Regions from separate parts of the Mesorhizobium sp. CO1-1-11 genome, predicted to be linked through region 1. Evidence: predicted binding sites of a transcription regulator. Region 1 holds the regulator's gene; each other region holds the start of a gene.

Region 1 (10,528 bases):
CTGATCATCGCCGATGCCTACGCCCGTGAAGTCCTGCAGGTGACGCCCGACGACATCTTCGTCGGCTCGCCGCCGCTCGCCTTCACTTTCGGCCTTGGCGGGCTTGCCATCTTCCCCCTGCGCTTCGGCGCGGCGGCAACGCTTCTGGAACAGGCGACGCCACCCAACATGGTCCACATCATCGAGACCTACAAAGCGACCATTTCCTTCACCGCGCCGACCGCCTACCGGGCCATGCTGAAGGCCATGGACGAAGGCGCCGATCTGTCATCATTGCGCGTTGCCGTCTCGGCCGGCGAGACCTTGCCGGCCCCGGTCTTCGAAGAGTGGACGCGAAAGACCGGCAAGCCTATCCTTGACGGCATCGGCGCCACCGAAATGCTGCACATCTTCATCTCCAACCGCTTTGACGACAGGAAGCCCGCTTCGACGGGCAAGCCGGTGGGCGGTTACGAGGCGCGCATCGTCGACGAGGAGATGCGCGAGGTGCCGCGTGGCGAGACCGGACGGCTGGCGGTGCGCGGGCCGACCGGCTGCCGCTACATGGCCGATGACAGGCAGAAGGACTATGTGCGCGACGGCTGGAACCTCACCGGCGATACCTTCACGCAGGATGAGGACGGCTTCTTCCACTTCGCCGCGCGTTCCGACGACATGATCGTCAGCGCCGGCTACAACATCGCCGGACCCGAGGTCGAGGCGGCGCTGCTGTCGCATCCCGATGTCGCCGAATGCGCGGTCATCGGTGCCGAGGATGGCGAGCGCGGCCAGATCGTCGAAGCGCATGTCGTGCTGGTGCAAGGCGTCCCGCCAGACGCAATGACCGTCAAGCGCCTGCAGGACCACGTCAAGGCAGCCATCGCGCCCTACAAATATCCCCGATCGGTCAAATTCATCGCCGCTCTGCCGAAGACCCAGACCGGCAAGATCCAGCGGTTTCGGCTGCGCACGGAGAAGATCAATTGAGCGAGCCTTACGATCCGGCCTCTGAAGGCGCAGAGATGTCGTTCAAGGAGCGCATGTCCTACAGCGACTATCTGCACCTGGAGAAAGTGCTGGAGGCCCAGACACCGCTGTCCTCGGCGCATGACGAAATGCTGTTCATCATCCAGCACCAGACATCGGAATTGTGGATGAAACTCGCTTTGCACGAGATTGGCGCGGCGATCCGCTCGATCCGTGCCGACCGCCTCGAACCGAGCTTTAAGATGCTGTCGCGTGTCGCCCGCATTTTCGAGCAGTTGAACAATGCCTGGGACGTGCTGCGCACGATGACGCCCAGCGAATACACCGAGTTCCGCGACGCGCTCGGCCAGTCCTCGGGTTTCCAGTCCTGGCAGTATCGCGCCATCGAGTTCATGGCCGGTAACCGCAACCTCGCCATGCTCGGGCCGCACAAGCACCGGCCGGACCTCAGCCAGAAGCTGGAGGCGATCCTGGCCGAGCCGTCGCTCTACGATGAAGCGCTGCTGCTTCTGGCCCGCAATGGCTTCGACATCGGGGCGGACGCAAAGCGCACGGATTGGCGCGAGACGCGGACCGGGAACGAAGAAGTCCTGGTCGCCTGGCAGACGGTGTACCGCGATCCACAGCGCTACTGGATGTTTTATGAACTGGCCGAGAAGCTGGTCGACTTCGAGGACTATTTCCGCCGCTGGCGCTTCAACCACGTCACCACCGTCGAGCGCATCATCGGCCTGAAGCGCGGCACCGGCGGCACGTCGGGCGCCTCCTATCTCAAGAAGATGCTCGAAGTCGTCCTGTTTCCGGAACTGTGGACGGTTCGCACCCGGCTCTGAACTCTCGTCTGACGCAATTCCTGTGGGAAACCGTGTCACACTTTTCCCGACTTCGCGCCGGCTTCAGGTCACTGCCGTCTTGACCGCGAAGCGTGCATACTGCCAGGCGCCAGTGCGCAGGATATCTTCCAGGACTTCGACCGCCTGCCATACATCGGCGTAGCCGACATAGAGCGGGGTGAAGCCGAAGCGGATCGTCGACGGCGCACGGAAATCGCCGATCACACCGCGCTCGATCAAGGCCCGCATCACCTGGTAACCGTTGGGATGGAGGAAGGACACCTGGCTGCCACGCTGATTGCCGTCGCGCGGGCTTTCCAGCTCCAGGCCGTAGGCGCCGCATCTGGTCTCGACGAGCTGGATGAACAGGTCGGTGAGCGCGATGCTCTTCTTGCGCACCGTCGCCATGTCGACATCGTCCCAGATATCCAGCGCCCCCTTCAGCGCCCGCATCGATAACACCGGCTGCGTGCCGCACAGGAACCGGCGGATACCGCTGCCGGCCGCATAACCCTGCTCGAAGGCGAAGGGCCGCGCATGGCCCCACCAACCGCTGAGCGGCTGCTGGACTTTATCGTGATGACGCTCGGCGGCGTAGATGAAGGCCGGCGCGCCCGGGCCGCCATTGAGATATTTGTAGGTGCAGCCGATGGCGAAATCGGCATTGGCGCTGTCGAGCTCGACAGGCAGCGCGCCGGCGGTGTGGCAGAGATCCCAGACGATCAGCGCTCCGACCTGATGGGCCTTGCATGTCAGTGCCGCCATGTCGCGCAGCTGGCCGGACTTGTAGTTGACGTGGTTGATCAGGATGACCGCAACGCGCTCGTCGATCAGCTCCTCAATGGTCGGCGCATCAACGCCCTCAAGCCGCAACACCGTGCCGGGGCGCGTCGAGGCCACGCCTTCGGCCATGTAGAGATCGGTTGGAAAGCTGTCGCCCTCGGCGACGATGACCGAGCGGTCCGGCCGCATGCCGAGTGCGGCATGCAGCACCTTGTAGATGTTGATCGAGGTCGTATCGCAGACCACCGTCTGGCCGGTCGCCGCGCCTATCAGCCGCCCCAGTTGGTCGCCGAGCGCGACCGGCATGTCGAACCAGCCGGCGGTGTTCCAGGCACGGATCAGATCCTGCGCCCACTCCTGGGTCGCGGCTTTCCGCAGCTCGTCGAAGACGGCGGGTGCCGCGGCGCCGAGTGAATTGCCGTCGAGGTAGATCACGCCTTCCGGCAAGATGAACCGGTCGCGCATGGCACGCAGCGGGTCCGCCGCATCCATGGCATCGACGGCTGCGAGATCGAGCGTCGTAGGCATCATTTGTGACATTCCCTGGTTATTCACGCCTTGGTCATTCACGCCGGGTTACTCACGAATCGCTTCGCGAACCGGTGCGGGCCCCCGGCTGCGCTTGAGGCTGGGCAAGGCAAGCATGGCCAGTACGAACAGGCCCGTGGCAAGCTTCAGGTCAGGCGGCGGCATGCCGGCCGCCAGGCAGAACGACACCAGCTGGTAGTAGATGATCGCGCCGGCGAAGGGCGCCAGCAATTGCCGCCACACTGTTTGCTTGCCGACGACGGCTTCGCCGATCATCAGCGCGGCAAGGCCGTTGATGAGAATTCCCAGGCCCATATTGACGTCGGCGAACCCTTGCGACTGCACCATCAGCGCACCGCTTGACGCCGAAAAAGCGCTGGCCAGCCCGACACCGCCTATGGTCGCGGCCCAGACATTGATGCCTTGCGCTTCGGCCATGTCAGGATTGGCGCCCACGGCGCGCACGGCGGTCCCCTTCTCGGTCCTGAAGAACATGTAGAGCAGCATGAAGGCGGCAAGCGCGAGGAGACCCGCGACGACAATCTTGCTGGCGGGGAAACCCGGCCGCGCGAACGGCACCCAGTCGAACACCGAGGGCGAACCGAAGACGGACAGGTTGGACTTGCCCATAATGCGAAGGTTGATGCTGTAGAGCATCGTCATCATCAGGATGCCCGCAAGCAGCGTGTGGATGCGGAAGCGCAGATGGATGAAGGCGGTGCAGCAGCCCGCCGCGAAGCCGGCGACAAGGGCGGCAGCAACGCCCATCAGCGGCGATGCGCCGGCGGCAAGGAGAACGCCGCAGACGCAGCCGCCCAGCGGAAAAGCGCCTTCGCTGGTGAGATCGGGAAAATTCAGCATGCGAAACGGGATCATGATCCCGAGCACGACAAAGGCCAGGATCAGGCTTTGCGCCAGGGTGACCGGCATGATCGCGACGAAGCTGGTGAGAACGTCCCCAACAAACCCCATGATGATCAGCTCGCCAGCAACATGCGATCGGTCTTGACCGAGAAATGGCCGATCAGATCGATAACCGTGACCCTCGCCTTCTCCTGCCCGGCGACTTCCAGGAGCACCCGGCCCGCATCGAGCATGATCACCCGGCTGCCATAATCGACGGCGTGTTGCATGTTGTGGGTCACCATCAAAGTCGTCAGTTTCAGCGCGTTGACGGCGCGCACGGTCGCTTGCATGACGATTTCGGCCGTGCGCGGGTCGAGGGCCGCGGTATGCTCGTCGAGCAGCAGCAAGTCCGGCGATCCGCCGACCGCCATGATCAGCGACAAGGATTGCCGCTGCCCGCCGGAGAGCAGGTCGACGCGCGTGTCGAGACGATTTTCCAAACCGAGACCCAGTATCGACAGTCGTTCCCTGTAGGACGCAAGCCGGGTGGTGTTCAGCCCCGGGCGCAAGGTGCGCTTTTGGCTACGCAAATCGGCCAGCAGCATGTTTTCCGCAACCGTCATGCTGGCGGCGGTGCCGCGCATCGGGTCCTGGAACACGCGCGCCAGTTTCGCGGCGCGCTTGTGCACCGGCATTGCAGTCACGTCGGCGCCGTTGATCAGGATCTGGCCGGAATCGAGGATCAGGGCGCCGGAAATGGCGTTGAGCATGCTGCTCTTGCCGGCCCCGTTGGAGCCGATGACGATGCCGAACTCTCCGGTGGCCAAGGACAGGCTGAGACCGTCCAGCGCGACCTTCTCGTCGGCCTGGCCCTTGTAGAACACTTTGCGCGCGGATCGAATCTCGAGCATCGTTTCTCCCTGACCTCGGGATAGCGGCGCCGACGCCGTCACCCCGGCAGTTCCGATGTTAGTCGACGATGCAGCCGCAATCGGCCATTGAAGCCGGTATCTCGATGCCGAACGCGGCCATCGCCTTGCGCGAGATCGTTGCCATGTGGTCCTTGTAGGCCGGGCGCGACGGCGCGATCGTCTTGGGATCCTTGCCCTTGAGGATCTCGGCGGCGATGTTGCCGGCGTTGACGCCGACCTGCGTGTAATTGACCGCGAAGCTCGCCGGCACGGTGCCGTTACGGACCGCACTGTCATCGGAGTTGACGACCGGGATACCGGCCTGGCGCGCGGCCGCGGAGACAGCGGCGATCGCCGGCTGGATCAGGTTCGAGGCCGGGCCGTAGATCACGTCGGCCTTGCCGGCGAGCGAAGCGATGCGTTGCTGGATGTCATTGACGTTGTCGATGCCGACCTCCACCACCTCGAAACCGGCGGCCGGTGCCGCCGCCTTGATCTTTTCGACCAAGGCAACGTCATTGGCCTCACCGGGATTATAAGGCACGCCGAAGCGCTTGGCGTTCGGCAGCAGCTTCTTGGTGAAGGCCATCACCGCGGCGACGTCCTGCAGATCGCTGGCGCCGGTCATGCCTTCGTCTCCGGCGTCCCATGACGGCACCAGCTTGGCCGCCACCGGATCGGTGACCGCGGCAAAAACGATCGGAATGCCGGAACCGGCGAGCGCTTTCTTGGCGATCTGTGAGACCGGCGTGGTGATGGTGTAGATCAGCTTGGGCTGCTCGGCCTGCAGCTTGGCGATCATCTGCGGCACCAGCGACGCATCGAAATTGGTGTGGCTCTCCGTGTAGACGACGTCCTTGCCCTCGACGAAGCCGTTATCCGTCAGCGCCTTCTTGAAGCCGGCTATGGCGGCGTTCAATTGCGGATGCTCGCCGAAATTGGCAATGCCGATACGGATCTGATCGGCCGCGGCACTGCCGGCACTGACCATCAATGCGCCTGCCAGGGCCAAGCCCGACAACCAAGCGGATTTCGACTTCAACATCATTTCCTCCCAGATTTGATCAGGGCCGCTTGGAAACGCGGCGGCTACGGCGATCATGGTGAGTCCGCCGGTCTGTGTCAAACATTATATATAATTGTTGCTGTGACCCAATATCATATATACTTTCGCCAGACGACGGATTGATCACCATGCGGGATGAAACGAGTTCCACAAAAACGGAAGCCGCCTATCAGCTGTTGCGGCGCGACATCCTGACCACGCGCCTCATGCCCGGCGCCCCGCTCAAACTGAGTGCGCTGCGCGGCACCTATGGCGTCGGCTGGACACCGTTGCGCGAAGCCCTGTCGCGGCTCGAGGCCGAACGCCTGGTCACCGCCATCAGCAATCGTGGTTTTGCCGTGGCTCCGGTGTCGCGGGCCGAGCTGGAGGATCTGGCACGCGCCAGGATGGTGGTCGAGATACCCCTGTTCCTCGAATCGATGGAAAAAGGCGGCAGGGAGTGGGAGGATGCCGTGGTCACCGCCTACTACCGGCTCTCGCGTTGCAAGACGGCGGTCGACGATCCCTCGGACGCGGCCGTCGACAGATGGGACGAGAACCACGAGGCCTTCCATGCGGCGCTGCTGAGCGCCGCCACATGCGACTGGCTGTTGCGGTTCCGCTCGACGATCTCGGATCAGCTGCGCCGGCATCATCGCTTTCTTGGTCTGGCGCCGACACTGCGGGCCGCGGCCGGCCTCAAGGATGGCTATGAAGAGGCAATCGAAGCGCTGCGCGAAGCGATTGCGATCGAACACCATACCGCGATCATGGAAGCGGCGCTCGACCGTGACATCGAGCGGGCCAAGGCGCTGATGACGGCGCATATCGGCTACACACTGCACGTCTATGTCCACAGCGAAGACAGCGGCGCTACCAGATACGCCGCTCGCGCCGGCAGCTTGAAGGCGGGTTCGGGATAACCTCAGCGACGCCTATTCGAACGCGCTGGCCGGTGCGCCGAACGCCCGGATCCATGGCCGCCCGAAGCTACCAATCGTTGGCATTTTGGTTTCGTTTCGTTCCGCGAATAATGGCTCCGCGAATTATACGTCCCCCCGAGGAGAACCTTCCAACTAGCTGATGCCAAAGCCTCGTCGGCGGATGGGCCACAGGCCATTAACCAAAACGATTTCAATGCGCCTGCCGATGGCGGAAAGGGCTGGTTGCTGCCCGCCGTCGCGGGCAAAAAACTTCCGACCCCTTAACAAATTCATTAAACTTTAAACGGTTGCAGAACACAACTGGAACAGATAGTGTTTGTTCTGGGTTTGTTTTTTCGATTCTGGTTCAACCTTTCGTTCAATGTCTTGGGGGCCGCCATGCTGACACGCAAGCAACATGAACTGCTGATGTTCATCCACGAACGGCTCAAGGAAAGCGGGATACCGCCTTCCTTCGACGAGATGAAGGAAGCACTCGATCTTGCCTCCAAGTCGGGGATCCATCGCCTGATCACGGCGCTGGAGGAGCGCGGCTTCATTCGCCGGCTACCCAATCGGGCACGCGCGCTGGAAGTGCTGCGGCTGCCGGACTCGATCGCGCCGGGCCTCAATGCGGCAAAGAAGTTCTCGCCAAGCATCATCCAAGGCAGCCTTGGCCAAGGCAGCGCCGGACGCCAGATCAGGCCGGCCGCTGCGCCTTCGCGCCTGCCCGCGGCCGGCAACGACGACGATGCGGTTTCAGCCGTGTCCATCCCGGTCATGGGCCGTATCGCCGCCGGTGTGCCGATCGATGCCATCCAGCATCAGACGCATTCGATCTCGGTGCCGCCGGACATGATCATGGGCGGCGAGCACTATGCGCTGGAGGTCAAGGGCGACTCGATGATCGAGGCCGGTATCTTCGATGGAGACACGGTCATTATCCGCAATGCCGACACGGCAAGCCCGGGCGAAATTATCGTGGCACTGGTCGACGAAGAGGAAGCGACGCTGAAGCGGTTCCGCCGCAAAGGCGCTTCGATCGCGCTCGAGGCCGCCAATCCAGCCTACGAAACACGCATTTTCGGGCCGGACAGGGTCAAGGTACAAGGCAAGCTGGTCGGGTTGATCAGGCGCTACTGAGCCGGCTTGCCATCGGGCTTGTCGGGTTTTTTGTACGGCGGCAGCCCCCTCGCCTCGCGTGAGAATTTTCGCTGTTCGTGCCAGGGCCGGTATGGTCCGTCGACGGCGAATGCGATCGCGGCCCGGGTCGTGGCCGACTGGGGATTGAAGAAGACGGCAGCGCTTCCCTTGCGGGCGAGCTGCCGTTTGGTGACGACGAGAACCAGTGGATTGTGGCAGACGTCATAGGCGGTTGCGTCATTGACGATGATCAGGTCGGCGAAAGCGCAGGCTTTCCAGGTGGTCTTGCGGTCCTCGACATAGGCAATGATCGCGCCGGAAGGGTGCCTGGCAAGGCACAGGCCTTCGCGGCAGTAGAAAGGCGATCCTGGCGGCAGGTCGGTGGGACTGGCAACATCGAATTGCCCGTCTGTCGTGTCGAACATTTCCGGTTTGACGATTGTTTCGGAGATCAGGGCGCGCTTCCAGTTGTCGGTTGCGAATTCGTTCGGACGTTCCTGGTTGACGGCCAGTTCGCCATTGCCGATCGGCAGCGCGACCAGCCGCGCATCTTCCGAGATCAGCACATCGGGCGCGCGCGTGTGCGACACAGTCAACAGGCCGGCAAGCGCGAATGGCAGCGCCGCGAACCGCAGCCATGTCGTCGCCATCGTCGCGATAACCAGCGCGACGGTGACCAGCAGCACGGATTGCTGCGAAATCAGCCCGACTCCATCGACCGGAGAGCGCTCCGATATCCACGCCGACACGGCGATCATTGCTGTCAGGCCCTTGCCCATAAGGTAGAGAGCCGGCCAATCCAGTCCGAATGGCATCAGCAGGGCGCTGGCGACGGCCAGGAACATCACGACCGACACGATCGGCATCACGGCCAGATTGGCGAACAGGCTGAGCGGCGATACCCGCTGGAAATGCCAGATGGCAAACAGTGCCGTGGCGCTGCCGGCGATAATGGACGTCATGGCCAATCCTCCTGTCGCCAGCAGGAATTTTCGCGTCAGGAATCCCGCCAGGGAACGCTTTGGCGGCGGTGGCCGCGTCTTTCCTGCATGGTGATCGGCCCAGCCGGCATAAGCGCCAACCAGGGCCGCGGTCGCGGCGAACGACATCTGAAAGCTCGGGCCGACAACCTCGTGAGGCGAGACCAGGATCACGGCGATCGCCGAGATCGCCAGATTGCGCATGGTCAGGGCAGCGCGATCGAAGAAGACGGCAATCAGCATCACCGCCAGCATGATGAAGCTGCGTTCGGCGGCAACGACGACACCGGAAATGATGAGATAGGCGGCGATCGAGAACAGTGCGGCGGCGGCCGCGTATTTCTTCACCGGCCGGCGCGCGGAAAAGTCTGGAAACAGCGCGAAGGCACCACGCAGCAGACCCATGATGGTGCCGGCCACAAGCGCCATATGCAGTCCCGAAATAGAGATGATGTGATAGATGCCGGTACGCCGCATCGCTTCATTGATTTCATCGGGTATGCCGGCGCGCACGCCGACGATCAGCGCCGCCGCGATCTCGCCTTCAGCGCCGCCGACGCTGCCCCTGATGTGGTCGGCGATGGCTTCGCGGGCATTTTCGATGCCTGAAAAAAGGCGAGCCGATAGCGGCATCTCACCGTCGTCGGCGGAAACAACCGTTGGATTGCCGAGAAAGAAGCCGCTGCCGCCGATGCCGGCGAAATAGCTGTCGAAAGAGAAGTCGTAGCTGTCCGGCCGCACCGGGCCGGTCGGCGGCAACAGTTTGGCGTAGCCTGTGATGAGCGAGCCGGCGGTCATTCCCGGCGGTATCTTGCGTGCGGAAAGCCGGACCCTTTCCGGCGCATAGCGCAGTTTTGGCCGGGCGGTCGAAATCACGTCCATGGTCAGCCGGATGCGGCCGCTCTCCATCTCTTCGAGCGAGACCACGCGGCCGGTCAGTTGCGTGGAGATTTCCGAACCCAGCATCCGGGTTCCGGCTCGCCATGTTTCGACCTTCGCCGCGAGCAGGCCCAGCGCGCACAACAGCACTGCCATGAGACACAGATGGGTTTTGGGCCAGGAACGCGAGACGAAGGCACAGACCGCCATCAGCACCACGACCGCGACGGGCTTTGCAAAGTCGGGCTCGGACGCCAGCGAGAAATAGGCGATCGCCCCAACGGCCAGACAGACCGGCACCAGCAGGAACGCGATGCCCCGGTCGAGTTCAAGCTCCGCCGCCCGGGCCACGCCATGGCGCAGGCGAGGCAAGGATACCAGGCCGATTTGCCGGCGCACGCGCACGATCCTGCCCGCGGCAGGAGCCGGCGCCGGCGCCTGCCCACCTGCCTGCAGCGACCTGGTTTCGGGTGCAGCCACGAGCGGAGATGGCAGTGGGATCGTCGCAGGCGCCGCAAACAGGGATCGCTCGCTGACGCCGATAGCGGCATCCTCGCCCCGATCCAAGCCCCGGCCTCGTCCAGTCATCGGGTCTGCCCCTTGCGCCCTCGACGTCCTATGCTACATGAACGCGCAACGCGCGAAAGTCCGCACGCTCTGCACCCAGCTTCAGACGTTTTCCGAGAGTTCC
Region 2 (10,528 bases), on a different contig from region 1:
AGACGAACCGCTCGAACAGCAGGTTGTTGCGCTCGGGATCGATGCTGGTGATGCCCAGCACGTAGCAGACGGCGGAGTTGGCGGCCGAACCTCGGCCCTGACACAGGATGTCCTTGCTGCGCGCGAACTGCACGATGGCGTTCACGGTGAGGAAGTAGGGGGCGTATTGCAGGGTCTCGATCAGGCGCAGTTCGTGCTTGATCAGCGCCACCACCTTGTCGGGCACGCCCTCCGGATAGCGCCGTTCCGCGCCCTCCCAGGTGAGGTGTTCGAGAGCCTGCTGCGCTGTCAGCCCCGGCAGCATCTTCTCTTCGGGATACTGGTAGGCGAGCTCGTCGAGGGAGAAGCGGCATTGCCGCGCGATCTCGAGCGCGCGGGCGAGAGCCTCGGGATAGCGCGAAAACAGCCGGGCCATTTCCTCGGGCAGTTTGAGATAGCGGTCGGCATGGCGCTCACGCCGGAAGCCCAATTCGTCGATGGGAATGTTATGGCGAATGGCCGTCACCACGTCCTGCAGGATGCGCCGGCCGGGTTCGTGGAACAGAACATCGTTCGTCACCACGGTGGGCACGCGCATTTGCGTCGCGAGGTTGGACAGTTCGTGGAGCCGGACGTGGTCGTTGGGGCGCCGGCGCAGGGTCAGCGCCAGATAGGCGCGATCGCTGAAGGTTTCCCGCAGCCGACGCAGTTGCAGGGCACAGGTGTCATCGGCTCGGTCAGGGACAAGAACGGCGATCAGGCCCTCGGCGTAGTCGGCCAGGTCGCTCCATTCGAGATGGCATTGCGCCTTGCCGCCACGTTTCTTGCCCAGGGTCAGCAGCCGGCACAGTCGGGAATAGGCGGCGCGATCGGTGGGATAGACGAGCAGGGACATGCCGTCGACGAGATCGAGGCGACAGCCGACGATGAGCCTGACGCCGGTGTCCTTGGCGGCCTGATGGGCCCGGACGATTCCGGCCAGAGAGTTGCGGTCGACAACTGCCAGAGCCTCGATGCCGAGAGCGGCCGCCTGCGCGAACAGGTCGTCGCAGGAACTGGCGCCGCGGAGGAACGAGAAATGGCTGGTCACCTGCAATTCGGCATAGCGTGGGGTGGTCATGCGAAGACCCCATGCAGGAACCATTTGTGGGAACCGGTCCCGGGATCCTCGCCGTCGCCGGCGCGGTAGATCCAGAAGCGCTCGCCGGACTCGTCCTCCACCTGGAAATAGTCACGCACCGCGATCAGTTCGGCATCGCGCTGCCACCATTCGCCAAAAACGCGTTCCGGACCGTCTGCCCGCGCGACGCGATGCCGGATGCCGCGCCAACTGAACCAGACCGGCGGATGGTCGGGCAGCAGGGCCATCGTCTCAATGGGTTCGGGGTGGGTCAGCAGGCGCGGCGGGCGAGGCCAGTCACCGGGCCAACTCGTCCCGTCGTCCGGCGCATTCGGCGCGATGCGGCGGACTGAGCGTTCGGCAACGTCACTCTCGACCGGGGCAAAGCGGTAGAGCCGCTGCTCGCCAATACGGTTGGCAAGCACGTCGATGAGATCGGTGATGTCGGGCTCCGGCTCCTCGACTAGCGAGGAGATGATTTGCTTGCTGCCGAAGGGCTCGGCGAGCGTCGCGGCCAGGGTCATCACCTCGATGCCGAAACCGGGATCAACAGTTTCGATCCGGTCGGTCAGGAGACGGGTCAGCCGTTTGACATCGCGCACTGGCACTGCGGTGCCGACGCGAATGGCCTCGATGCGGTTGTCCACGCGATGAAACAGCAGGTCCAACCGGCTGGCGCCGAGCCCCTTGGCCTCAAGTGCCTCGCAGAGGGTTGTGACGAGCTTGCCAGTATAGCGGGCTATGGTCTCGGCGGCGCCGATCGGCTCGCCGAAGGCCCGGCGAACCTCGATGAGTTCGGGAGAGCGGGCTGGCTCGAAGGGTTCGCTGCGCCGCCCCATGGCCTGGTCCAGGCGACGGCCGAGTTCGGGCCCGAAGCGAAGGGTGAGAGAGGCGCGGGGCGCCGCCTCGACCTCGCCCACCCGTTCGAAACCGAGCGTAAGGAGGCCTTCGACGATATCGTTGGGAAGCCTCAGGGCGCCGATCGGAAGACCGCGCATAATCGCCGGGGCGTGCCCCACTGGCGCGACGAAGGTCGGCCGGGCGAGAAAGCGCGCGCAGGCATGAGCGGCCCCCCAGGTATCCGCGACGGCGGCACGTGACTCGATTCCGGATGCCGCCATGCGCCACACCAGCCCCTCAAGCATCGTTTCCTCGCCGCCATGCAGATGGTCGGCGCCTGTGGTGTCGATGATGAGACCATCGGGTGGATCGGCGGCGACGATCGGTGCATAGCGCAGCGACCAAATTGCCATTCTCTCGAGGGCCTCGGCATCGGCGGCTGCATCGAGGTCGAAGCTCTGCAGGTTGGGCACCAGCATTTGAGCCTTGCTCGCTGGTATGCCCACGCGCAGGCCGGCCGCGCGTGCCGCCGCATCGGCGGACAGCACGAGCCGCCGGTTTCCCTGCCGACCGAGCATGACGATCGGGGTTTCAGCCGATGGCGCGGACTGGCCCATTGCGCGCCTTAGGCGATCCGTCGGCCAGGTCGGAAAATAGAGCGAGACGACCCTTGTCATCGCAGGCTTCCACTTCAAAATCGGCGCTTTCTCCCGCCCGTACCCGGATCAATTCCAGCTGCCAGCGAGCGCGGCCGACGCCTGGAACCGGCAAGGGACGGGAGGGGAGTGCGGTGACCCGCCAGCGGGTAACCGCGGCGGTTGGTTGTCCAAAATCGGTCGCCTCGGTTTGTCGTCGCCAACGGCGGATGGCGATGCCGATGGCACCGGACGCTTCGGCGGCGAGCTGCAGGCGGCGGGAGGCGGTCATGGAGAGGCGCGCCAGTTCGGCAACAACGGCGCCTAGACCGCCATGGCGAAGCCCTTCTTCGAAGCAGGCGAGCACGGAAGCTTCGTCACCGGCCTCGACATAGACGACACGGCCGGGCAGCAGACCGGCCTGGGCGAGGGCAGGGGCGAAGAGATCCTGCCGGGTGACGCACCAGAGCACCTTCCCTTTGGTGCGGGAGGCAATACCGGCGGCAAATAGCGCCGCCGCGGCGCCATCGATCGCTCCGTTACGGCCGCCGGCGACCTCGTGCAGAGCCCCGAGCGCCAGCCCGCCTCCCGGCAAGACCTTGTCGATCGTGGGAACGCCGAAAGGAAGTGTCGCACGGTTGCGCGCCGGCCCGCCTTCGAGGCGCGCGATTCGCTCGCGAAGCGCGGCGATAGCAGGGCTGGCGGCCGGCTGACCCATGAACGAAACACTCTCAAACTGTCTTCCCAATGGATTTCGGGGCTGATATGTTCCTTATTTGTTCTCTTTGCTGTCCGAGAGTCAATTGGACTCGTTGCGCCGCTCCGAGAGTTGATCCCAGACGGCCCTTGATCGAGGTGCGGTCTATCTTGATATGCCGCAGGTGATGCAGGGACGGCGAAGTGGGCGAGCGAAGCGACATAGGCCAAGAAATTGGTGAGCCGCGTGAAGGGACGGCCATCCTTCGCAAGATCATCCATGTCGACATGGATGCTTTCTTCGCCTCGGTCGAACAACGCGACAACCCTGACCTGCGCGGCAAGCCCGTGGCAGTCGGGGGCTCGGCGGCGCGCGGTGTGGTCGCGGCTGCGAGCTACGAGGCCAGAAGGTTCGGGGTGCGTTCCGCCATGCCTTCGATCACGGCGAAGCGCAAATGCCCGGAGTTGATCTTCGTGCCGCCGCGCTTTGACGTCTATCGCGCCGTCTCCCAGCAGATCCACGCGATCTTTGCCGAGCACACACCACTCATTGAACCGCTCTCGCTCGACGAGGCCTATCTCGACGTCACCGACAATCTACAGGGCATTCCGGTCGCGACGACGATTGCGGAAATGATCCGCGCGAAGATCAAGGCCGAAACCGGCCTGACGGCCTCGGCTGGCGTCAGCTACAACAAATTTCTGGCCAAACTCGCTTCCGGCCAGAACAAGCCCGATGGGGTGTTCGTTATCACTCCGAAGCAGGGTCCCGCCTTTGTCGAGGCCTTGCCCGTGCGGAAATTTCATGGTGTTGGCCCGGCAACCGCCGACAAGATGGCGCGGCTCGGCATCGAGACCGGCGCCGACCTGCGGGCACAGAGCCTGGCGTTTCTCGAGGAGAAGTTCGGGAAGGCGGGTCCGTACTATTACTGGATCGCCCGGGGCATCGACGAACGCCCGGTGCGGGCCGACCGCGAGCGCAAGTCCGTGGGGGCTGAGGACACCTTTGCGAGCGATCTGTTTGACGTCGAAAGTGCTCGCAAGGAACTGGCTCCATTGGTCGCCAAGGTCTGGCGCTATTGCGAGGAAAGATCGATCCAGGGTCGCACGGTGACATTGAAGGTGAAATTCGCCGACTTCCAGCAAATCACGCGCAGCCGCACGTTCGGAGGCGTCATCGAGGGCGAAGCCGACCTAGCGACCGTCAGCGGCACCCTCCTCGATCAGGTATTTCCTGTCAGCAAGGGGATCCGCCTGCTCGGGGTGACACTTTCAAATCTAAGCGGAAAGAGAACCGAGGCCGATCGGCAGATGTCGCTGACGATCTAGGACTGGCTGCAGCTATCGGACTGCTTTTCGGATACGCTCTGTCAGCGTTTGTTCGACATCGAAATAGCCCTCCCAGGCGTCGGACTCCTGAGCCCGGGCGGCGGCAGCGAAAACGTCAAATGCGCTGGCACTCTTGAACGTCGGCAGTTCATCCCAAGTGACCGGTACGGCGCACGACGCACCGGACCGCGCGCGGGTCGACCACGGGCAAATCGCCGTGGCGCCCTGTCCATTGCGCAGATAGTCGATGAACATGCGGCCTTTGCGCCGCGCCTTGCTCATATTCGCGACGAAACGGGACGGATCCGTGCGGGCCAGCAGTTCGGCGAAGTCCTGGCAGAAGTTCTTGACTGCTTCCCAGTCGGCCTCGGGAACGAGCGGCACGACGACATGCACGCCCTTGCCGCCGGATAGCAGCGGCCAGGATTGAAGGGCGAGTGCATCTAGAACGCCGCGGATGTCGATCGCGGCCTGCTTGACGTCATCAAAGCCCAGGCCCTCGTCCGGATCGATGTCGAAGATTATCCGGTGTGGAAGGTTTGGCTGCTGGCGCAAGCTTCCCCAGACATGGAACTCGAGCACGTTGATCTGGACGCCGGCGATCAGCCCAGCCAGGTCGTCGACCCAAAGAATGCGGCTCTCCTTGCCGGACATCTTCTCCAACTGGCCGTCATGGATTGCCCTGGGCATGCCAGGCAGCTTGTGCTTCTGAAAAAAGGTCTGCTGCAGGTCGCCGTCGGTATCGCGCACCAGCGAAAGGGGCCGATGCTGGATGTGCGGCAGCATCCTCTCGGCAACTGCGGCGTAGTAGGCGGCGAGCGTCGCCTTTGTCACCGCAGTGCCGGGATACATCAGCTTGTCGGGATGGGTCAGGTTAACGCCGACAGCGCGGGCGATCTCCTTGCCCATAGCGGGATCGAGATTGGCCGTGGCGGTGGTCGCGACGGTCTTGGGCATTTCCATCACGACCTGGTCGGCGCGCTTGTCTTCGCGCATGCCTTGAAAGCTCGGGTGACGCAGGCTGCCGTCCGGTGTCATCTCGGAATAGGTGACCTCGGCAACGAGTTCGGGCTTTACCCAGCGGGCGCGTCGCGCAATGTCGCGGGGCACGGAGACGAAGGCGGGTTTGTCCAGCGGCCGCTTCTCCAACTGCGCGAGAATGGATTTGCGCATCGCCTCGGTGAATCCGGTGCCGACGCGGCCGCGGTAGATCAGCTTGCCGTTTTCGTAGGTGCCCAGGATCAGCGAGGCTATGCCACGGCCGGTGTCGCTTGGGCGGTAGCCGCCGACCACGAATTCCTGTCGTTTCGTGCACTTGATCTTGAGCCAACTGGCAGTGCGGTCGCCGACATAGCGACTGTCCGCGCGCTTGGCGATGATGCCCTCGTGGCCGCCGGCGCACATGGTGTCGAAGACCTTCTTGCCGTTGTCGGCGATATGGCTGGAAAACTGCAGGCTGTCGTCCGGGTCCCTCTCGCCCAAAAGGTCCGCAAGCCGGTCCTTGCGCTCGAGCAAGAGCCGGTCGGTCAAGTCCTCGCCGTTCAATTCCAGCAGATCGAAGGCGTAGAACTTGAGCGGCATGCCGGCAGCAATGCCGGTTTTTAGCATGGAGAAGTTGGTGCGGCCCCGGCTGTCGATGGCCACGATCTCGCCATCGATCAGCGCCGAACCCTTCGTGAGCGCCTTAAGCGACGGCAGGATTACCTTGAACTGGCGGGTCCAGTCGTGGCCGTTGCGGGTGTAGACGACGACTTCCGAGCCCGAGATGGCGACCTGGGCGCGATAGCCATCGAACTTCATTTCGAAGAGCCAATCGGCGCCAGCCGGTATGTCGTCGGTGAGCGTGCAGAGTTGGAAAGGACGAAAGCGGGGTAGGGGGTATCTCGGGGTAGATTCTGAGTCCCGGCGCCGTGCGCGCTTTTTGGGGAAGGCGGCCTCTACGGCCGACATGGGGAACCCGAATACATAGTACGATTCAATACTCTGCCCTGGGTTTCAGTTCCATACCGCGTGCCGATGAATTGAACCGGAAGAGTCTGGGCGCGTTGTTGGGAATTGGAACGCAATCCCTGGAGGAAGAAATGGCCACTACTCAAACAACTCGCGGGCGCAGCCAGGACCGCGCAAAGGTCGCTGGCGGGCAGGACCATGAGGTGAAGTACGAGGCGGGCAAGACGGGGGCCAGCAAGGCCGACGTCAAGTCAGCCGTGAAATCGGTCGGCAATAGTCGCAAGAAGGTCGAGGACAAGCTGGGTAAGAAGTGAGCCACGGCCGCGAGGACAGATGGTTCGCATCGCTACTTTCAATGTCAACGGCGTCAATGGTCGACTGCCCGTGCTCCTCAAATGGCTCACGGCTACCAACTACGACATCGTCTGCCTCCAGGAACTCAAGACGTCCGACGAGAAATTTCCGGCCCAGGCCATCCGGGAGGCGGGGTATGGCGCTATCTGGCATGGCCAGAAATCCTACAACGGAGTGGCCATTCTATCTCGCGGGGTAGACCCGGTTGAACGGCGGCGCGGCTTGCCGGGCGATCCCGATGACTCCCACAGCCGCTACATTGAAGCCGACGTGAAAGGACTCGTTGTCAGCTGTCTCTATCTGCCGAATGGGAATCCAGCGCCTGGTCCCAAGTTCGACTACAAGCTGCGCTGGTTCGACCGCCTGATCAGCTATGGCCAGGACCTGCTCAAAGCGGGAACGCCGACAGTGCTGTGTGGAGACTACAATGTCGTTCCAACTCCGATTGACGCCGTGGCGCCGCGACGATGGCTGGGGGATGCGGTTTACTTCCCCGAGAGCCGGCAAGCCTATGCCGAGATGCTCAAGGATGGGTGGATCGATGCGGTTCGGCGCATCCATCCGGACAAGGGCATCTACACCTACTGGAATTTCTCCTTTGGCGGCGGCTACGACAGGAGTTCTGGCCTGCGAATGGACCATCTGCTCTTAAGTCCGTCGTTGACACCGCAGCTACGAGGGGCCGGGGTGGATGACAAAGTGCGAGGGTGGGAAAAGCCAAGCGACCATGCCCCTACATGGATCGAACTCGACTAATCTTACGAGGCTGTGCGGGTGCGAATGATGCTTCCAGGCGCCGTGCCGTACGACCCGACTGAAACCCATTTCTTGCCGTGGTATGCTTTGAGTGCTCTTCCCGAGCATAGGCAGTCATGGGGCCGTTTCATTGACAACAAGCGAAAGCATCGAACTTCATTTCAACGACGCGGATAGCAAACTCTACGGCAAACTGCATGCTGCGCGGCACGACTTGGCTGCTGCTCAGAGCTACGGGCTGTTTCTCCTAAAGAAGCGGTGGAAAGCTAAACCTTGGAGTCGCGGATCCACATACCTGCAGCAATCCGCGTTCGTGACTGCGATGGTTACCTCGTATGGTCGCGCGTTCGGAGGCAGCAGAGGATGGCCACAATTTCCCAAGGAGCTTCTGGATGTCTAGGACACCGCAGAAGGTGCTCTGCACAGGAATGTCATCCGCCTGCGTCACCAGGTTTACGCTCATTCTGACTCGCAGAGCTATCTTGTTCGACCGTGGCGGTCGGACTACCATACCGACATCGAGCAGGTGCCCATCTTGGAGTTGGATGCGGCGAGTACCCAAACGCTCGTGACGATGTCTCAGAAGATGATGGCAGCCGTCGGCACGGCGATGCATCGAATAAAGGATCGGTATCCCTAGATCCGTCCCTGCCTTTCTTGTCGAGATGCTGGTATGAATTTCTATTCGCGGCGGGGGGGAGAGCGTGTTTTTTACAGTATTGCCAGTCGGCGGCCGGCCACCGACCAACGCTCGATCGCGCGCATTTCTTGTCACCGACAATTGGGACGACTGGTTTGAATTTGCGACCATGTATTTCCTGACCTATGTCGACGCCGATGGTGAGCGTCAGGACGTCGGGTCGGTGAAAATCGGCGAACTCGGGATGGGGAGATCTCAGCGGCGTCCCGACATTCCAGAGCGCTTCGATGCCTTGGAGGAGCAGTTCTTCTCTTTGGGGCAAGACGATACCTATTATGAGGCATTGAACGAACTCGGGCCCGATCTTCGCGACCGGATTCTCGAAGGCCTCAGAGACATCGCTCTCGATGAAGATCTTTTTGAGCGCGCCCTGCAAGAGCGTGTCACTGGATTATCGCTGCTTCGTTCCGTGTCGCCACAGGCGGTGCGTGGGCAGTACCGCCGGATGGCAAGCGGTGGGGCTCGCGTTACACCTTTCGAATTCTCATACCGGATGGCTCGCGATCGCAGGTCGTCCGCGAGGCGAATGGAGCTGACGTTTGGGGTTTTTCCCGAAGCTCAGCCACCGACCAACATCCATGTCATCACAGGTCGGAACGGTGTGGGCAAGACGTACCTGCTGAACTCGATGACAGAAGCCTTCTTGGAAAGTGAGGATCGCGCAAAGGGGCGCTTCGTCGTCAATGACGAAGACGAAGCCGCCGGCTCGTTCACAGGGCTCGTGTCGGTCAGCTTCAGCGCGTTTGACGATTTCACTCCACTCAGCGTTCCAAGAGACAGATCTTCGGGTCCGCAATATTCCTACATTGGCCTCAAGCGGATCGGAGTGTCCTCCAGCGGCAGGCCATTGGCACCGAAGAGCCCCAACTACCTGGGTCGGGATTTCAGTGAAAGCGTCCAGATTTGTCGGCAGGGCGCCAGGGTCTCCCGTTGGAGGCGAGCCCTACAAACCCTGGAAGCGGATCCCATCTTCAGAGACGCAGACGTCGCCAAGCTGGCAACTGAGGATGAGGAAGACATTGCTCCAGAGGCGTCGCGTCTGTTCGCAAACCTCAGTTCCGGACACAAGATCGTTCTGCTGACGATTACGCGTTTGGTCGAGACGGTCGAAGAGCGGACCCTGGTGCTCCTCGATGAGCCTGAGGCACATCTCCATCCACCGTTGTTATCCGCATTCATTCGCGCGGTCTCGGACTTGCTGATCAATCGCAATGGCGTGGCGATTATTGCAACGCACTCCCCCGTCGTGTTGCAGGAAGTGCCGATGAGTTGCGTCTGGAAGGTTCGACGCAACGGACGCACAGTCGTCGCCGAACGGCCGGAGATTGAGACTTTTGGTGAGAATGTTGGAATATTGACCCGCGAGGTCTTTGGTCTCGAGGTGACGGATTCGGGCTTCCATCGCATGCTGCGAGATCAGGTGGCATCGGGCGGCGACTTCGACGAGATAATCGAACACTTCGGCGGCCAACTCGGACTCGAGGGGCAGGCGATCGTTCGAGGCCTGATCGCTGCGCGTGACGCGAATGGCGATGACTGATGTGGAAATTGCCAAAGCCCGAACAAACCGCCGAAGACGTGTTCACGACGACGATCAGCAAGGTGGCAAATGCAGAGCTCAAGCAGCGTCTCACCGGCATTACCGCCGCAATCGTCGAGGCATCGATTGAGTTCGATGACGCAGCCTCCAGCAATGAAATTCACACCATTGCCCCAAGCACCAACATTGGCCTTGTAACCGTCAAGGAAATGTCGCGAGTCTACTCGGGGAGGCTCGCGGCGAAGGGAGCTCCTGGGCGGGAAATCTACGATGCGTTGATGGCTGTGCCAAAGCACGGTCGATGCCCGCTCTGTGGCCAACACGTGGTCTCAACGCTCGACCATTACCTGCCGAAAACTCAGTTTCCGGCGCTCGCTGTAGCTCCGTGGAATCTAATTCCGGCCTGCCATGATTGCAATAAAGCTAAGGCGGACGTTCGGCCGTTGACGGCGAGCGATGAGACGATTCATCCCTATTACGACGATATTGAGGGTGAGCGCTGGCTTGTCGCTGAAGTCGTAGATGGCACCCCCGCCGCTCTACGGTTTTTCGTTTCGCCACCGGCCGGCTGGAGCGAAGTTTTGACTGCTCGAGTCCAACGCCAGTTTCAGATGCTCAGTCTTGCGGCT
Region 3 (10,528 bases), on a different contig from region 1:
TTCACCCACAATGCCGGGCGGGCCGAGCAGCTTGCGCAGCTGCGCGATCTGGACGGTGAGGTTGCCTTCCTCGACGGCCGTGCCCGGCCACGCCGCGTCCATCAGTTCGGCTTTTCCCAGGATTTCGCCGGGTTTTGCGACGAGCGCCGCAAGCAGCTTCAGCCCGCGATAGCCAACGGCAACGGGATCGTCGTTCCGAAGCAGCGTTCCCGCACCCGGATCAAGCACGAACGGACCAAAGGCGAAGCGCTCTCCCTGCATTGGCGCATCTATAGACAATTCCGGGAAAAGTGCGAAGCGGTTTCGCCAGGAAACGCGGGGCTAGCCCTCCCGAGAGTGGTGTCAAAACAAACAGTTAGCGCAAGTTTGGAACTTTTGAGAACTATTTGGGAGGGCTTAATTACGGCGCCGCTCGTATCCTGCAGAATTCAATCTCTTTCCGGTGAGGTCCACGGTTCCCAACGGTGTGGGCCGCCAAACCCAATGGAGGTTGCCATGAACAATACAATCGCATCGGTCCAGCATCGGGCAGTGCGGCCGGGTGTGCCCGTCCAACGATCGTCGCATCCGCGCTCCCTGCGAAGCCTATTGGCAAGCTGGCGCGAGCGGACACGCTTTCGCTGGGACCTCAAACGAATGTCCGAGGTCAGTCCGCATCTGATCGACGATATTGGCCTGACGCAATTGCAGGCCAAGGCTGAGATCGCCAAGCTGCCATTCTGGCAGCGCTAAGGCGAAATGCCGCGACGATCTGGAAACAATCGCCGGCATCATCCCTTTAGCGGCGGGCCGTGTCGTGCCATGATCCCCTATCGGCCGTGGGGGCCGATTCTACATCGGGGGTTTTCCATGTCGTTCACATTCGCGCGCCGGCTCGCCGCCGCGTTTTCGCTTGCCGTCCTGTCTGCATCGGCCGCCCAGGCCGGCGACGTCACCTTCGCTGTCAAGAACAGCCATCCCAACGCCATGCGTCTGGAACTCTATAGCCAGGACCGCGACTATGTCTGGCCTGGCAGTGGCAAGGATTTTTATCTCGACGACGGCGAGACCAAGCAGCTGCCGATTTCCTGCAACGAAGGCGAATCGATCTGCTACGGCGCCTGGGTCGATGGCGATGAGGGCACCTATTGGGGCGTCGGCCCCGGCAACAAGGAAAAATGCGAGGATTGCTGCTACACCTGTAGCGGCGGCGAAACCGAGGAGATCGATCTGGTCCCCTGACCGGTTGCCGGCTTGACGGTTTTCCTGTTCGAGCCATAGCTTGGCCATGCATGCCGCCCAAAATCGGTTCCGGTTTCGGCGCGACGACATGCACCGAAACAAGACCATCCCAAGGGCACGCCGCGCCTGTGCATTCAGGCGCGGCGTACTCCAGGCAACAGGAGCACCGCGATGGCCGGCACGGTCGAGGGCGAAAAAATCGACGTCGGGTTTTCCGGCAAGCGCTGCATCCATTCGCGCAATTGCGTGCTCGGCGACCCGCATGTCTTCGTGCCCAACGCGCCGGGCCAGTGGATCCATCCCGAGGCGGCCAGCGTCGAGAAGATCGTCGCACTGGCCGAGAACTGCCCCTCGGGCGCGATCACCTATGCGCGCAAGGATGGCGGCCCGCCGGAAAAGCCGCCCGTGGTCAACACCGTGCGGCTGCGCGAAAACGGCCCGCTGGCGGTGCATGCCGAGATCGTGCTTGGCGCCGAGACGTTTTTCCGCGCCACGCTTTGCCGCTGCGGCGCCTCCCAGAACAAGCCGTTCTGCGACAACAGCCATATCAAGGCGGGCTTTGCCGCCACCGGAGAACCGGCGCTGAAGGACACGCCGGCGCTGGAGGTCCGCGACGGACCGCTGCAGGCGACGCCGACCACGAACGGCCCGCTCAAGCTCGAAGGCAATGTCGAGATCGTCACCGGCACCGGCCACACGATCGACCGCACCACAAAGGTCTTCCTGTGCCGCTGCGGCCACTCGGCCAACAAGCCGTTCTGCGATGGCAGCCACAAGAGGGTTGGGTTCGTGGGATAGGTGGGTAGCCAATCTCCCCTCGTGGGGAAGATGTCCGGCAGGACAGAGGGGGGCGCCTCACACCAACCTTTCAATAAGGTCTCCATCGCGGCAGTGCCGCGTCCCTTGGCCCATCTCTCCCGGCTTTATCCGCAAGCCGGTATCGGCTAAGGGCAGGCAACCAAACAATCTGCCCGGACTTTCGCCCAAAATGACCGCCAAGACCAAGTCTGCCCCTCTCTTCCTCGGCATCGACACCGGCGGCACCTACACCGATGCCGTGTTGTGGTCCGAGACCGAAGGTCCGCGGGAGGGGCCGAACAAGGGCAAGGTGCTGGCCAAGGCCAAGGCGCTGACCACGCGGCATGATCTGGCCGTCGGCATTTCGGGCGCCGTCGATGCTGTGCTGGAAAAGGCGGGCACCAATCCGGCCGATATCAAACTGGTCTCGATGTCGACGACGCTCGCCACCAATGCGCTGGTCGAGGGCCAGGGCGGCCGCGTGGCTCTGGTCATGATCGGCTTTTCCGAGGCCGATCTTGCCCGCGACGGTTTGAAGACGGCGCTCGGCACCGACCCGGTGGTGTTTTGCGCGGGCGGCCATGATGTGCATGGCAATGCCGCCAAGCTCGACCTGTCCGGGCTGGAGGCGATGCTGCCGGAACTCGGCGTGTCGGTGTCCGGCTTTGCCGTCTGTGCCTATTTCGCCACCCGCAATCCGGCGCACGAGATCGCCGCCCGCGAGCTGATCCGCGACAGGACCGGCCTCCCGGTTACGGCGAGCCATGAGCTGTCGGCCAAGCTCGGCGGTCCGCGCCGGGCGCTCACCACGCTGCTCAATGCCAGGCTGATCTCGATGATCGACCGGCTGGTGGCGGCGACCGAGGGGTTCCTTCAGGCCCGCAACATCGCCGCTCCGTTGATGGTGGTGCGCGGCGATGGCGCGCTGGTTTCGGCGGCGTTTGCCCGCCAGCGGCCGATCGAGACGATCCTCTCCGGCCCCGCCGCCAGCCTGGTCGGCGCCCGCCACATGACCGGGCTCGACAACGCGGTGGTCTCCGACATTGGCGGCACCACCACCGACGTGGCGGTCCTCGACGGCGGCCGGCCGCGGCTCGATCCGGAAGGCGCCACCGTCGGTGGTTTCCGAACCATGGTCGAGGCGGTCGCCATGCGCACTTTCGGCCTCGGCGGCGATTCCGAAGTGATGCTGGAGGATGGAGCGCTCAATCCGAAAATCCTGCTCGGGCCGCGCCGCCTGGTGCCGCTGGCGCTGTCCGGCATGGCGCATGGCGAGGCGGTGACGGCGGAACTCGAACGCCAGTTGCGCGCGCCCAACACAGGCCGCATGGATGGCCGCTTCGCGGTCCGCACCGGCGTGCCTGACAGGCTCGCCGCGGGGCTGACCGCCCCCGAGGCAAAGCTCTACGAAGCGATCGGCGCGACGCCGCTTGCCCTCGACAGGCTGCTGACCTCGAATGCCCAGAATGCCACGCTGAACCGGCTGGTCTCGCGCGGGCTGGTGCATATCTCGGGCTTCACCCCGTCGGACGCCGCGCACGTGCTTGGCAAACAGGCGAACTGGGATGCCGCCGCCGCCCGCCTTGGCGCCGAACTGTTCGCCCGCAGGCGCGACGGCCGTGGCCAGGCCATCGCGGCCTCCCCGGAAGCGATCTCTGAACGGGTGCTCTTGACCCTGACGCGCTGGTCGGCCGAATACATCCTGGAGACAGCCTTTGCCGAGGACGGGCTCGACGGCGCGGCGACGGTGGCGCACGCGCTGGTGCAGCGCGCCGTCGACGCTCACCCCGGCATCGCCCGCCTCAGCGTCGCGCTCGACCGGCCGGTCATCGGGCTCGGCGCTTCGGCGCCGTTGCACTATGCCGGCCTGGCGCCCTTGGTGGGCAATGACTGCGTCGTGCCCCGGGATACCGACGTCGCCAACGCGCTCGGCGCCGTCGTCGGCCAGGTCAGGGTTTCGGCGGAGGCCCGCGTCAGCCAACCCAAGGAAGGCCTGTTCCGGCTTGCCTCGGGTGAGATGGTGCGCGATTTCCTCGACGAGGCGGCGGCGATCGCGGCCGCCGAGGCCGATGTGCGCGCCATTGTCGCCCAGCGGGCTCTTGATGCCGGCACCGACAGCGCCGAGATCGACGTGGCGACGGAGTTCCGGGTCTCGACTGTCGAAGCGCAGCGCATGTTCATCGAAGCGCATATCGTGGCGGTGGCCTCGGGCAGGCCGAGGATCGCGGTTTGAGGAAGAAGAGCCATTTCCGCCCTCCTCGGGGAGATTGGCCAACCGCCCAAAATGCCCCACCTACACCCTAAGCTGAATTGACCCTGCACCCCTGACATGCCAAACGCCCGCAAAGCCTTTCATCTGGAGTAGCCTGATGACCGATCGCATCGAGATCGCCGGATTGCGCATTGCCCGCGAGCTGCATGACTTCGTCGTCGACCAAGCTTTGCCCGGCCTCGACATCGAAGCGGCGCGTTTCTGGGACGGGTTCTCGGTCATCGTCCATGATCTGGCGCCCAGGAACCGGGCGCTGCTGGCAAAACGCGATGCCATGCAGGAAAAGCTCGATGGCTGGTATCGCGACAATGGCGCGCCCATCGACATGAACGCTTACAAGGCGTTCCTGAAGGAGATCGGTTATCTCGTGCCGGAAGGGCCGGCCTTCAGCGTCTCGACCGACAATGTCGACCCGGAAATCGCGGTCGTGGCCGGACCGCAGCTGGTGGTGCCGGTGATGAACGCGCGCTATGCGCTCAACGCCGCCAATGCACGCTGGGGCTCGCTCTATGACGCGCTCTATGGCACGGACGCCATCCCCGAAACGGATGGCGCTGAGAAGGGCAAGGGCTTCAACCCGGCGCGCGGCGCCAAGGTCATCGCCTGGGCCAAGGACTTTCTCGACCAGTCGGTGCCGCTCACCTCTGGCAAATGGGCAGGGGTCAACGGCCTGTCGATTGCCAACGCCGCCCTGAAGCTCAGCGCCGGCGCCGGCTCGACGACGCTGGCCGATCCCAGGCAATTCGTCGGCTATCGCGGCGACGCCGCCAATCCGCAAGCCGTGCTCCTGGTGAAAAACGGGCTGCATGTCGAGATCGTCATCGACCGCGACAATCAGATCGGCCGCACCGATCCGGCTGGCATTGCCGACGTCATCCTGGAATCGGCGCTGACCACCATCCAGGACTGCGAGGATTCGGTCGCGGCCGTGGATGCCGAGGACAAGGTCGTCGTCTACCGCAATTGGCTCGGCCTGATGAAGGGCGACCTCACCGAAGAAATCAGCAAGGGCGGCAAGAGTTTCGTCCGCAAGCTCAACCCCGACCGCGCCTACATCGCCCCTGCCGGCGGCACGGTGACCGTGCCTGGCCGCTCGTTGATGCTGGTGCGCAATGTCGGCCACCTGATGACCAATCCGGCCATCCTGGACCGCGACGGCAACGAGGTGCCGGAAGGCATCATGGACGCGGCGATGACGGCCCTGATCGCGCTGCACGATGTCGGGCCGAAGGGACGGCGGATGAACTCTCGCGCCGGCTCGATGTATGTCGTGAAACCCAAGATGCATGGCCCGGAGGAAGTCGCCTTCGCCGTCGAGATGTTCGATCGTGTCGAAGCCCTGCTCGGCATGGCCCGGAACACCATCAAGATGGGCATCATGGACGAGGAGCGGCGCACCACGATCAACCTCAAGGAAGCGATCCGCGCCGCGAGGGAGCGCGTGGTGTTCATCAACACCGGCTTCCTCGACCGCACCGGCGACGAGATCCACACCTCGATGGAAGCCGGCCCGATGATCCGCAAGGGTGACATGAAGCAGGCCGCCTGGATTTCCGCCTATGAGGCCTGGAACGTCGACACGGGCTTGGAATGCGGGCTCGCCGGCCACGCCCAGATCGGCAAGGGCATGTGGGCGATGCCCGACTTGATGGCCGCGATGCTGGCCGAGAAGATCGCCCACCCCAAGGCCGGCGCCAACACCGCCTGGGTGCCATCGCCAACGGCGGCGACGCTGCACGCCACGCACTATCACAAGGTCGATGTCCATGCGGTCCAGGCGGCGCTGAAGAGCCGGCCCAAGGCCAAGCTCGACGACATATTGTCGGTGCCGGTGGCCGTGCGGCCGAACTGGACGCCCGACGAGATCCAGCGCGAACTCGACAACAATGCCCAAGGCATTCTGGGCTATGTCGTGCGCTGGATCGACCAGGGCGTCGGCTGCTCCAAGGTTCCCGACATCAACGATGTCGGCCTGATGGAAGACCGCGCCACGCTGCGCATTTCCTCGCAGCACATCGCCAACTGGCTGCGCCACAAGGTCTGCTCGGAAATCCAGGTAATGGATTCCTTGCGGCGCATGGCGGCAATTGTCGATCTGCAAAATGTCGGCGACCCGCTCTACCGGCCGATGGCCGCCGACTTCGACGCTTCCATCGCCTTCCAGGCCGCCTGCGACCTGGTGTTCAAGGGAACAAGCCAGCCCAACGGCTACACCGAGCCTGTGCTGCACAAGCGCAGGCTGGAGTTGAAGGCCCGTCAAGGTAGGGCGATGCCACGTTGAAAGGGTTTGGAGCGCCGACTGGATGTCGCCGGTCCGCGTAGTCGGCCATCGAGCGGCGAAGACGGCGGCGTCAGCCCCAGCGGCAATGTCGTGCCGAAGGCGGCAGGCTCTTATGGCTGGATACGGTTCCTTTGCTTTTTTCAGTTAGTGCTGGCTGGAAGGCTCGGGAGCATTGGCATGGCCAACACGATGGCGATCGAAAAGAAACTGTTGAATTCCGTCCATGACCGGGCGGTTTTCCAGCGCCGCGTGCGCATCCTGTCCGACCGGCTGGCCGACGAACTGGGCCCGGCCGGCACCGTTCTCGATCTCGGCTGCGGCGACGGCTCCATCGCCAAGGCGATCATGGAAAAAAAGCCGGGGCTGACGTTTCGCGGCATTGACGTGCTGATCAGGCCGCAAACCCATATCCCGGTAGAACTGTTCGATGGCAGCACCATTCCCGCCGCGAATGGCTCCTATGACTGGGTGACGATTGTCGATGTGCTGCATCATGCCGACCACCCGGGCCATCTCGTGCGCGAGGCGGCCCGGGTGGCGCGCAAGGGCGTTGTCATCAAGGATCACCTGCGCGAAGGCTTCGCGGCTTACCAGACGCTTCGTTTCATGGATTGGGTGGGCAACAAGGGGCACAATGTGCGCCTGCCTTACAACTATCTCTCGAAGGCCGAGTGGGACGCCATTTTTGCCGCCGCGGGCATCACACCCCGCACCTGGCGTGAGAAGCTGTCGCTCTATCCGTTCCCGGCCAGCGTGTTTTTCGACCGTCGCCTGCATTTCATCGGGACCTTGCGATAGGTAACCGGAGCTGGGCGGAACGCGGCTACGCCGCCTGCGCCATGCGCTCCGAACTCATGCGATAGGAAATCGCCTCGGCCAGATGGATGCGGCCGACACATTCGCTGGCGTCGAGGTCGGCGAGCGTGCGCGCCACTTTGAGCACCCGGTGGTAGGCCCGCGCCGAAAAGGCGAGTTTTTCGCTGGCATCCTTGAGCAGCGACAGGCCTGCGGCGTCGGGCATGGCGATCGTCTCGATGACGGCTGGAGAACAATGCGCGTTGGTGGTGGCGCTGTTGACGCCGAGCCGCTCGAAACGCTCGCGCTGGATGGTGCGGGCACGCGCCACGCGCGACGCCACGTCGGCGCTCTTTTCCGCTCGATCCGGCCGGATCAGGTCGCTGGCCGAGACCGCCGGCACTTCGATCCTGAGATCGATGCGGTCGAGCAGCGGACCTGAAATGCGCGCCTGGTAATCGGTGCGGCAACGATCGCCGCGCAGGCAGCGATAACCCGGTTCGCCGGCCATGCCGCAGCGGCACGGGTTCATCGCCGCCACCAGCTGGATGCGGGCCGGATAGGTGACGCGATGGTTGGCCCGTGCGATCATGCAGTCGCCGGTTTCAAGCGGCTGGCGCAGCGCATCGAGCGTCTGCGGCGTGAATTCGGGGAACTCGTCGAGGAACAGCACGCCGTGATGAGCGAGCGACACCTCGCCCGGCCGCGCGCGCAGGCCGCCGCCCACCATCGCCGCCATCGAGGCCGAATGGTGCGGGGCGCGGAACGGCCGCCGGTCGGTCAGCTTGCCTTCGCCGAGTTCGCCGGCCACCGAGGCGATCATCGAGACTTCGAGCAGTTCCTTCGGCGCCAGTGGCGGCAGGATCGACGGCAGGCGCTGCGCCAGCATCGATTTGCCTGAGCCCGGCGGACCGATCATCAGCAGATTGTGTCCGCCGGCGGCCGCCACTTCCAGCGCCCGCTTCGCCGTCTCCTGGCCCTTGATGTCGGCAAGGTCGGGCAGGTCGCGCGGTGCGGCGCGGATGCCGGCCTCCGGGCGCGACAGCACCTGCGTGCCGCGGAAATGATTGGCGATCGCAATCAGGCTGCGGGGCGCGAGAATGTCGAATTCCCGCCCCGCCCAGGCCGCTTCCGGCCCGCAAGCGAAGGGACAGATCAGCCCTTTGCCTTCGGCATTGGCGCCGATCGCCGCCGGCAAGGCACCGGCAACGGCAGTGATCGTACCGTCGAGCGACAGCTCGCCCAGCACGACATAGCCAGCCAGCATGTCGCCCGGAATGGCGCCAAGGGCTGCCATCAAGCCGAGCGCGATCGGCAGATCGTAGTGGCTGCCTTCCTTCGGCAGATCGGCGGGCGCCAGGTTGACGGTCACCTTCTTCGACGGCATCGACAGGCCCGACGCATGCAATGCCGCCTGCACCCGCTCGCGGCTTTCCGCCACCGCCTTGTCTGGCAGGCCGACGATATGCATGTTGACCTTGCCGGGCGCGATCATCACCTGCACGTCGACCGGCACCGCCTCGATGCCCTGGAAAGCGACCGTACGAACCCGCGCCACCATTGTCTGCCCCCGATGCCGGCTCGCCCTTGCCCCTTAACGGGCCGCGAGCGACGTCAACGCAAGACAACCACAGATTTCAGCCCAGGGCAAGAACATTACAGGAACAAGTGAGGTGAGCGCATGGAGCGACTACTGGCTGGTGCATTCCGAAAGCCGCCGCAACACGCCTAAGATCAAGCTGTTCCGAGATTGGGTCCCAGACGGCTGACGTCAGGGAGAGCGCGAACAGCGCCGGCTCTGAGGCGCCACTCTTGATCAAATCGGGAACATTGGCGCAACCGGTAGCCGCACAGGTTGCGCGCCGGTTGTGCCCGGCTGCAAAAGCGGAACATGGTTAACACAAACTGAAAACAAATTATGTCCGCTTCCCCTCCACCGCGTCCCAGAACAGGCTGGCGATGTCGGCGCCGCCGAAGCGCTTGACCTCGCGCACGCCGGTCGGCGAGGTGACGTTGATCTCGGTCATGTAGTCGCCGATGACGTCGATGCCGACCAGGATGAAGCCGCGCTCTTTCAGCGACGGCCCGATGCGGGCACAGATTTCGCGCTCGCGTGTCGTCAACTCGGTCTTCTCGGCGCGGCCGCCGACATGCATGTTGGAGCGGGAGTCGTGCTCGGCCGGCACCCGGTTGATGGCGCCGACCGGCTCGCCGTCGATCAGAATGATGCGTTTGTCGCCCTTGCGCACATCCTTCAGGTAACGCTGCACGATATAGGGCTCGCGAAACATCTGGCCGAACATTTCGAGCAGCGAGGCGAGATTGCGGTCGGCTTCAAGCATGTGGAAGATGCCGGCGCCGCCATTGCCGTAGAGCGGCTTGACGATGATGTCGCCGAATTCCTTGCGGAAGGCGGCGACTTCGAGCGGATCCTTGGTGATCAGCGTGTCCGGCATCAGGTCCGGGAACTCGGTGACGAAAATCTTTTCCGGGCTGTTGCGCACCCAGGCCGGGTCGTTGACGACCAGCGTCTTTGGATGGATGCGCTCGAGGATGTGGGTCGTGGTGATGTAGTTCATGTCGAAGGGCGGGTCCTGGCGCAGCAGGACGACGTCCATTTCGGACAAGTCGGTGCGCACCTTTTCGCCCAGCGAATAGTGGCTGCCCTTTTCGTCGCGCACCGTCATCTCCTCGATGCGGGCAAACACCTTGCCGTCGCGCATCGACAGCCGGTCGGGCGTGTAGTGGAACAGCTGGTGACCGCGCCGCTGCGCCTCCAGCGACAGGGCGAACGAGGTGTCGCCGGCGATCGACACGGTGGAGACATGGTCCATCTGGACGGCGATTTTCAACTTCATGGCAGGTCCCCAGCATAGTCGACGCAAGCGATATAAGCGTCGCGGCGCGTTCTGCCAATCGCGACGTTTTGAACATTGGGATCAGCAAGGCGCGTCTGCCGGTTGCAGACAAGACGAGGACTGACATCATCGCTTTCTTAAGCCTTGCCGTGCGACGGTAAGCTTCGAATGCAGCCGGCCGACCTGACGCAGCGCCGGGCACCCGATGGAACGACGATCATGAACGCGCTCACTGCCGTCCGCGCAGCCTCGACCCAGCAGCTCGAACTCACCATCCTGATGCCATGCCTCAACGAGGCCGAG

The links. The regulator LexA, encoded in region 1, represses DNA repair genes until DNA is damaged. The targets are predictions, from matches to a motif close to TGTTCNNNNTGTGTTCNG.
Region 2: the regulator LexA is predicted to act here: its motif matches at 3,341-3,358, upstream of dinB (DNA polymerase IV).
Region 3: the regulator LexA is predicted to act here: its motif matches at 9,017-9,034, upstream of LB554_RS21285 (YifB family Mg chelatase-like AAA ATPase).

The regions. Positions count from the first base shown of each region.
Region 1 is NZ_JAIUHE010000022.1:96,367-106,894, forward strand. Features, by position in the region: gene LB554_RS23935 (AMP-binding protein) at 1-966, shown strand, start outside; gene kynA (tryptophan 2,3-dioxygenase) at 963-1,799, shown strand; gene kynU (kynureninase) at 1,863-3,110, opposite strand; gene LB554_RS23950 (ABC transporter permease) at 3,159-4,082, opposite strand; gene LB554_RS23955 (ABC transporter ATP-binding protein) at 4,088-4,867, opposite strand; gene LB554_RS23960 (ABC transporter substrate-binding protein) at 4,926-5,912, opposite strand; gene LB554_RS23965 (GntR family transcriptional regulator) at 6,062-6,835, shown strand; gene lexA (transcriptional repressor LexA) at 7,235-7,978, shown strand; gene LB554_RS23975 (ComEC/Rec2 family competence protein) at 7,972-10,425, opposite strand.
Region 2 is NZ_JAIUHE010000017.1:95,221-105,748, forward strand. Features, by position in the region: gene LB554_RS20590 (error-prone DNA polymerase) at 1-1,099, opposite strand, end outside; gene LB554_RS20595 (Y-family DNA polymerase) at 1,096-2,616, opposite strand; gene LB554_RS20600 (ImuA family protein) at 2,531-3,292, opposite strand; gene dinB (DNA polymerase IV) at 3,559-4,599, shown strand; gene ligD (DNA ligase D) at 4,612-6,549, opposite strand; gene LB554_RS20615 (DUF3606 domain-containing protein) at 6,681-6,863, shown strand; gene xth (exodeoxyribonuclease III) at 6,883-7,659, shown strand; gene LB554_RS20625 (AAA family ATPase) at 8,364-9,899, shown strand; gene LB554_RS20630 (HNH endonuclease) at 9,899-10,528, shown strand, end outside.
Region 3 is NZ_JAIUHE010000018.1:74,250-84,777, forward strand. Features, by position in the region: gene LB554_RS21250 (winged helix-turn-helix domain-containing tetratricopeptide repeat protein) at 1-261, opposite strand, end outside; gene LB554_RS21255 (DUF1127 domain-containing protein) at 496-732, shown strand; gene LB554_RS21260 (hypothetical protein) at 850-1,221, shown strand; gene LB554_RS21265 (CDGSH iron-sulfur domain-containing protein) at 1,393-2,019, shown strand; gene LB554_RS21270 (hydantoinase/oxoprolinase family protein) at 2,210-4,252, shown strand; gene LB554_RS21275 (malate synthase G) at 4,389-6,572, shown strand; gene LB554_RS21280 (class I SAM-dependent methyltransferase) at 6,750-7,370, shown strand; gene LB554_RS21285 (YifB family Mg chelatase-like AAA ATPase) at 7,396-8,928, opposite strand; gene gshB (glutathione synthase) at 9,284-10,225, opposite strand; gene LB554_RS21295 (glycosyltransferase family 2 protein) at 10,445-10,528, shown strand, end outside.